3 regions of the Pseudomonas sp. AC532 genome follow, and region 1 is predicted to be linked to each of the others. Evidence: predicted binding sites of a transcription regulator. Region 1 holds the regulator's gene; each other region holds the start of a gene.
The links. The regulator FliA, encoded in region 1, starts transcription of late flagellar genes. The targets are predictions, from matches to a motif close to CTAAAGTTTNNNNNNNNNNNGCCGNTAA.
Positions count from the first base shown of each region.

Region 2: a site for FliA is predicted at 1,128-1,155, ahead of ACZ0AV_RS07460 (flagellar protein MotY). Genes of this name have one in related genera too.
Region 3: a site for FliA is predicted at 962-989, ahead of motA (flagellar motor stator protein MotA). Genes of this name have one in related genera too.

Region 1 covers NZ_OZ409888.1:893,568-895,769, reverse strand. Annotated here, with positions in the region: gene flhF (flagellar biosynthesis GTPase FlhF) at 1-13, shown strand, start outside; gene fleN (flagellar synthesis regulator FleN) at 108-938, shown strand; gene fliA (RNA polymerase sigma factor FliA) at 935-1,678, shown strand; gene ACZ0AV_RS04280 (chemotaxis response regulator CheY) at 1,832-2,202, shown strand, end outside.
Region 2 covers NZ_OZ409888.1:1,553,834-1,556,035, reverse strand. Annotated here, with positions in the region: gene pyrC (dihydroorotase) at 1-1,042, opposite strand, end outside; gene ACZ0AV_RS07460 (flagellar protein MotY) at 1,192-2,124, shown strand.
Region 3 covers NZ_OZ409888.1:3,460,425-3,462,626, reverse strand. Annotated here, with positions in the region: gene motB (flagellar motor protein MotB) at 1-48, opposite strand, end outside; gene motA (flagellar motor stator protein MotA) at 54-905, opposite strand; gene ACZ0AV_RS16195 (HDOD domain-containing protein) at 1,028-2,202, shown strand, end outside.

The DNA of each region.
Region 1 (2,202 bases):
ACGCGCAGGATGAACAGGCAGGTGTGGCGAGGCACTGGTTGCCGCCGCCACGGCAGCGCACAATGGCCTATGGCTTAAAGCGAAGTTAGATAAGGTGTGTAGATAACATGGGTATGCATCCCGTACAGGTGATCGCGGTGACCGGCGGCAAAGGCGGCGTTGGCAAGACCAATGTGTCGGTAAATTTGTCGTTGGCGCTGGCTGATCTCGGTCGGCGCGTCATGCTCATGGACGCCGACCTTGGCCTGGCCAACGTCGACGTACTGCTTGGGCTGACCGCCAAACGCACCCTGGCCGACGTCATCGATGGCAATTGCGACATTCGTGACGTCGTCTTGCAGGGGCCGGGCGGCATTCGCATCGTGCCCGCTGCCTCCGGCACCCAGAGCATGGTGCAGCTCACGCCCATGCAGCACGCGGGCCTGATCCAGGCATTCAGCGATATCAGTGACAACCTCGATGTACTGATCGTCGACACCGCTGCCGGTATCGGTGATTCGGTGGTGAGCTTCGTGCGCGCGGCCCAGGAAGTGCTGGTGGTGGTGTGCGACGAACCGACTTCCATCACCGATGCCTACGCGCTGATCAAGCTCCTCAACCGTGACCACGGCATGAACCGTTTTCGGGTCCTTGCCAATATGGCGCACAGCCCGCAGGAGGGACGCAATCTGTTTGCTAAGCTGACCAAGGTGACCGATCGTTTTCTGGATGTTGCGCTGCAGTACGTGGGCGCAGTGCCCTACGACGAATCGGTGCGCAAGGCCGTACAGAAACAACGTGCGGTGTACGAAGCATTTCCTCGTTCGAAGTGCGCGCTTGCGTTCAAGGCGATTGCCCAGAAGGTCGATGCATGGCCGTTACCGGCCAACCCGCGAGGCCATCTGGAATTTTTCGTTGAACGCCTGGTGCAACAACCGACTGCAGACACGGCTGTATGACGACAGCCTCTGGACTCCGTATGTACAGCAAGGCAACAGCACAAGATTCACAGCATCAGTTGATTGAACGCTACGCCCCGCTGGTCAAACGTATCGCCTACCACCTGTTGGCGCGTTTGCCTGCCAACGTGCAGGTGGATGACCTGATCCAGGCCGGGATGATCGGCCTGCTCGAAGCTTCTCGCAAATACGACGCCGGCAAGGGCGCCAGTTTCGAGACGTTTGCCGGCATTCGTATCCGTGGCGCCATGCTTGATGAGGTCCGCAAGGGCGACTGGGCACCGCGCTCGGTGCATCGCAACAGCCGCATGGTCAGCGACGCCATACGAAAAATTGAGGCCAGAACCGGAAGAGACGCTAAAGATCAGGAGGTTGCTGCCGAACTCCAATTGAGTCTCGAAGATTACTACGGCATTCTTGGCGACACGTTGGGCAGCCGCCTGTTCAGTTTCGACGACCTGCTTCAGGAAGGCGAGAGTGGCGGACTGCAGGAAGACACGAGTTCCCTCCACCACGGGCCGTCACACGAACTGGAAGATGATCGTTTCCAGGCGGCGCTGGTGGATGCCATCAGCAACCTGCCGGAGCGTGAGCGGTTGGTGCTGTCGCTGTATTACGACGAGGAGTTGAACCTCAAGGAAATCGGCGAGGTGTTGGGAGTGAGTGAATCGCGGGTCAGCCAATTGCATAGCCAGTGTGCCGCGCGCCTACGTGCGCGGCTCGGCGAATGGCGCGCATGAATAATTGAGCAGGGCGCTGGAAAACACTGTGAACGCAGCAAAGTCGGACGCAATGGTTTTGCGGCGTTCCGCCAGGCCGGTTTCACGATTTAGAAGCGCTTCAGAATGCTGAAGGCGTTTTAGGACTGTACGGAGGTCGACTTGGACAAGAACATGAAAATCCTCATCGTCGATGATTTCTCGACGATGCGACGGATCATCAAGAACCTCTTGCGTGATCTGGGGTTCACCAACACGGCAGAGGCCGACGACGGCATGACGGCCTTGCCGATGCTGCAGAGCGGCAGCTTCGACTTTCTCGTCACTGACTGGAACATGCCCGGCATGAGCGGCATCGACCTGTTGCGCGCGGTGCGTGCAGACGAGCGCCTGAAGCAGATGCCGGTGTTGATGGTTACGGCAGAGGCCAAGCGCGATCAGATCATCGAGGCCGCGCAAGCCGGTGTGAACGGCTATGTGGTCAAGCCTTTCACCGCTCAGGTGCTTAAGGAAAAGATCGAGAAAATCTTCGAGCGGGTTAACGG
Region 2 (2,202 bases), 660 kb from region 1:
GACCGGCCTCCAGCAGGCGCCAGCGCAGCGCTTCGCCTGCGCGCAAGGGGATTACCATCTGCTCGCCAAACGGCAGGCTGGCCGGGGCGTTCCAGGATTCACGCACCAGGGTGATGGTGTCGGTATTGCGCGGCAGGCCGTAGAAGTCCGGGCCGAAGTGGCTGGCGAAGGCTTCCAGCTTGTCCAGCGCGCCACGCTGCTCGAAGGCCTCTGCGTACAGTTCGATGGCCGCATGGGCGGTGTAGCAGCCGGCGCAGCCGCAGGCGTTTTCCTTGGCGTGCTGTGCGTGGGGCGCGGAGTCGGTGCCCAGGAAGAACTTCGGATTACCGCTGGTGGCCGCGTCGAGCAGCGCTTCCTGGTGCGTGTTGCGCTTGAGGATCGGCAGGCAATAGAAGTGGGGGCGAATGCCGCCGACCAGCATGTGGTTGCGGTTGTAGAGCAGGTGCTGGGGCGTGATGGTGGCTCCGACGTTGGCCGGCGCCTCCCTGACGAACTGCGCGGCATCGCCGGTGGTGATGTGCTCGAACACCACTTTCAGCGTCGGGAAGCGCTCGACCAGGCGGCGCATGTGTTCGTCGATGAACGCCTTCTCGCGGTCGAACACATCGATCTCGGCGCGGGTTACTTCCCCGTGCACCAGCAGTGGCAGGCCGGTTTCCGCCAGGGCTTCCAGGGCTCCGGTGATGGTGTCCAGGCTGGTCACCCCGGAATCGGAATTGGTGGTCGCGCCCGCCGGGTACATCTTGGCCGCGTAGACGAAGCCGCTGGCCTTGGCGGCGCGGATATCGTCGCCAGTGGTGCGGTCGGTGAGGTACAGCACCATCAGCGGTTCGAACCGGCTGCCTGCTGGCCGTGCGGCGAGAATGCGCTGGCGATAGTCTCCCGCTTCGGCGGCGTTGCGTACCGGCGGCACCAGGTTGGGCATGATGATCGCGCGGGCGAAGGTGCGGGCGACATCGGCGACGGTGTGCGGCAATACCGCGCCATCGCGCAGGTGAATGTGCCAGTCGTCGGGACGCAGCAGGGTGATGCGGTCGGTCATTGAGGCTTCCAGGCGGGGGCGAAACATGCCTGGGATGCTACCGGAAAAGGTCGACGGGGGCACGCCGCAGATCGCCACCGGGCTGCTCAAGTTTTCTGCCTCGGCACCGATACCCACAGGGAACGTTATGTTTTCCTGTGGAGCTCGTCGTGCGTCAGCCACTTTTCCTCATCATTGGATTGCTTGTCGGCACAGGTGCGAGTCTGCCTGCGGCCGCGATCAGCTTCCAGACTCGCCTGGAAAAGGCCGAGTGGCAGGTGGCGGGTGACCAGTTCGAGTGCCGCCTGAGCCAGCCGATCACCGATTTCGGTGCTGGCGAGTTCGTGCGCCGCGCGGGCGAGCAGGCGACCTTCCGCCTGCAGCCCAGGGAGCGCTGGCTGGGCAATGGCTCGGCAACCCTGCTGGCTGCAGCAGCGCCGTGGCAGCCAGGGCGCGGCGACATCAACCTCGGCGTGGTCAGTGTTGGCAGCGGCGATGTGCCGTTCAATAGCAGTCAGGAGCAGGCCGGGCGCTTGCTGACCGGGCTGCTGGAAGGCCGCAGCCCGCTGGTGCGCCATCGCAGCCCGATGAGCGGGGAGAACCTCGAGGTGCGCCTGTTGCCGGTGCGCTTTCGCAAGGCCTACGACGACTACCTCACGTGCACGGCCAAACTGCTGCCGGTCAATTTCGATCAGGTGCGCCAATCCAACATCGGCTTTCCGGGCGGCGGTACCGAGCTCGATGCCATGGCCAAGGCCAGGCTGGAGATCATCCTCGACTTCATGAAAGCCGATCCCACGGTCAATCGCATCGAACTGGATGGCCATTCCGACAATAGCGGCAACCGCCTGACCAATCGTGACCTGTCGCGCCGCCGTGCGTTGGCGGTGATGGATTACCTCAAGACCCAGGGGGTGCCTGAAGAGCGCATCGTCATGCGTTTCCATGGCGAGCGTTATCCCCTGGCGCCGAACAACACGGCCGCCAACCGTGACAAGAACCGGCGGGTGTCCGTACGCCTGGACAAGGTGCCTGAAGCCCCTGTTCAGCCTACCGAACAGGCAGCACCCGCCGAGCCTGCGACACCGGCCGCCACCTCCTGATCCTGTCGCTTCAATGCCATCGGCTGTCGCACCCCTGTAAATCGAGGCCCATGGGCAGTAGAATCACGGGCTTTCGCA
Region 3 (2,202 bases), 2.6 Mb from region 1:
GGCAACCTTCTTGACCCGCTTGACGATAATCGGCTGATTGTTTTCCATGGTGCTTAGCTCCCGCGCATCGCCTGTTCAAGCTCGCTGAAGCTTGGGCGGTGCGCCGGATAAAGCGTCTTGCGCGAAAACTCTACCGCCAGCGAAGGCGGCATGCCCGATGCCGAGGCAACCAGGCCGGCCTTGATGGCCTCATATACGTTCAATTCTTCCTTGGCGTCGTGTTCCAGGGCGGTGGACAACGGCCCGAAGAAGCCGTAAGAGGCGAGAATCCCGAGGAAGGTGCCGACCAGCGCAGTGCCGACCTTTTCACCGATCTGCGCGTTGTCCGCCTCGGCCAGGATCGACATGGTGATCACGATACCCAGTACCGCAGCCACGATACCCATGGCCGGCATGCCGTCGGCAACCTTGGCAACCGCATGGGCCGGGTGTTCGAGCTCCTCCTTGAGGCCCACCAGTTCCATGTCGAACAAGCCTTCCAGCTCGTGCGGCGCCATGTTGCCCGAAGACATGATGCGCAGGTAATCGCAGATGAACGCGACCATCCGCTCATCGCCCAGCACCGCCGGGTACTTGCTGAAGATAGGGCTGGCCGCCGGATCCTCGAGGTCGGCCTCGATGGCCATCATGCCTTCGCGGCGCGCCTTGTTGAGAATCTCGTAGAGCAGGCGCAGCACTTCCAGGTAATAGTCGTGGGTGAAGCGCGACTTGAACATCTTCAACGACTTCTTGAAAACGGTCATGAACATGCTGCCCGGGTTGGCCTGCAGGAACGCGCCCAGCGCAGCCCCGCCGATGATCAGCACCTCGAAGGGGTGCACCAGAGCCATGATCTTGCCGCCGGACGCGACAAAACCGCCGAGTACGCAGGCGAAGACAACGATGATGCCGATGATTTTGGCCATAAAAGAACTACGAAAGTGAGCAGAAAGAGAAAGGGCGCGCGAAACATCCCTTCTACTTATCGGAAGAGATGCGCGAGACTATAGTCAGTTAAGTCTAAAAAAAGCCATTTTGGCATATCCCCATGGTCGCAAGCACGCCGTTACCGCGCACCCTCGATGCCTGGCTCAAGCAGCTGGAGGGCCAGGCACTGCCCATCCCGACACTTCATCATCAGCAGGTGCGCCGCGCCCTGGGTGACAGCCGCCGTTCGTTACGCGAGATCGCCGACCTCATGCAGGGCAGCCCGGCACTGGCGCTGTGCGTGCTGCGCGAGGTCAATCGCAAGAGCAACGGCAGCCTGGGCGAAGCGGCGGAGAGCCTGGAAATCGCCCTCAATCGCCTGGGGCTCAAGCGCGCGGAAGAATTGCTGGCACGCATTCCGGCCAGGGCGCTCGAGGACATTCCCCGCCCGCTGCGGCAGATTCAGCTGATCAGCCAGCACGCCGCGCAGCAGGCCAACGGCCTGTTCGCTGCTCGCCTGGCACGCCTGTGGCAGGAGATCCACTGGGGCAGCCTGCTGTTTCTCTCACCGATATGGACGCTGGTGGCCGCCCACCCGCAGTTGTTCGACGCCTGGGAGCACCGCGTGCTGGTCAAGGGCGAGCCGCCCGCCCGGGTGGAGCGCGACCTGCTCGGCATCCCGCTGTTCGCGTTGTGCCTGGCACTGGCCGAACAGTGGCGGCTGCCGGCCTGGATCATTCAGGGCTATCAACTGCTGCTCAACGATCGGCGCCTGCTGGCCAAGGCCTTGCGCCTGGCGCGCCAGCACGATGATCCGCTGCGCCAGCAGCAGGAACTGGACGCCGACCCGACGCTGCAGCGCTGGCTCACCCAGCCGGCCAACAGCATCCTGCTGGCCAACGTACTGGCGGTTTCGGCACACAACGCCTGGGCCGGCAGCCACACGCGCCGCTGGCAGCGACTCAACAGCCTGTACCTGCAGATGCCGTTGCCGGAACTGCACCAGCACATCCACCAGAATGCCGCACAAAGCGCACGGCAACTGGACACCACGGGCCTCTGGCACCCTGCCGAAGCCTTGCTGTGGCCGTGGAATGCGCGGCACATCCAGCCTCCCGAGCCGGCATCGGCTCCGCCGCCTCCGGCTGCAGACTGGCGCGAGCTGTGCACCCGCCTGCTTGCCCAACCGAGCGTGTTCACCAACGTGCAGCAACTGACCCTGTGCGCGAGCCAGGCGCTCCAGGCGACCGGCCTGACCCGCCTGTTGCTGTTGCTTGCCGACCGCACCCACAGCCG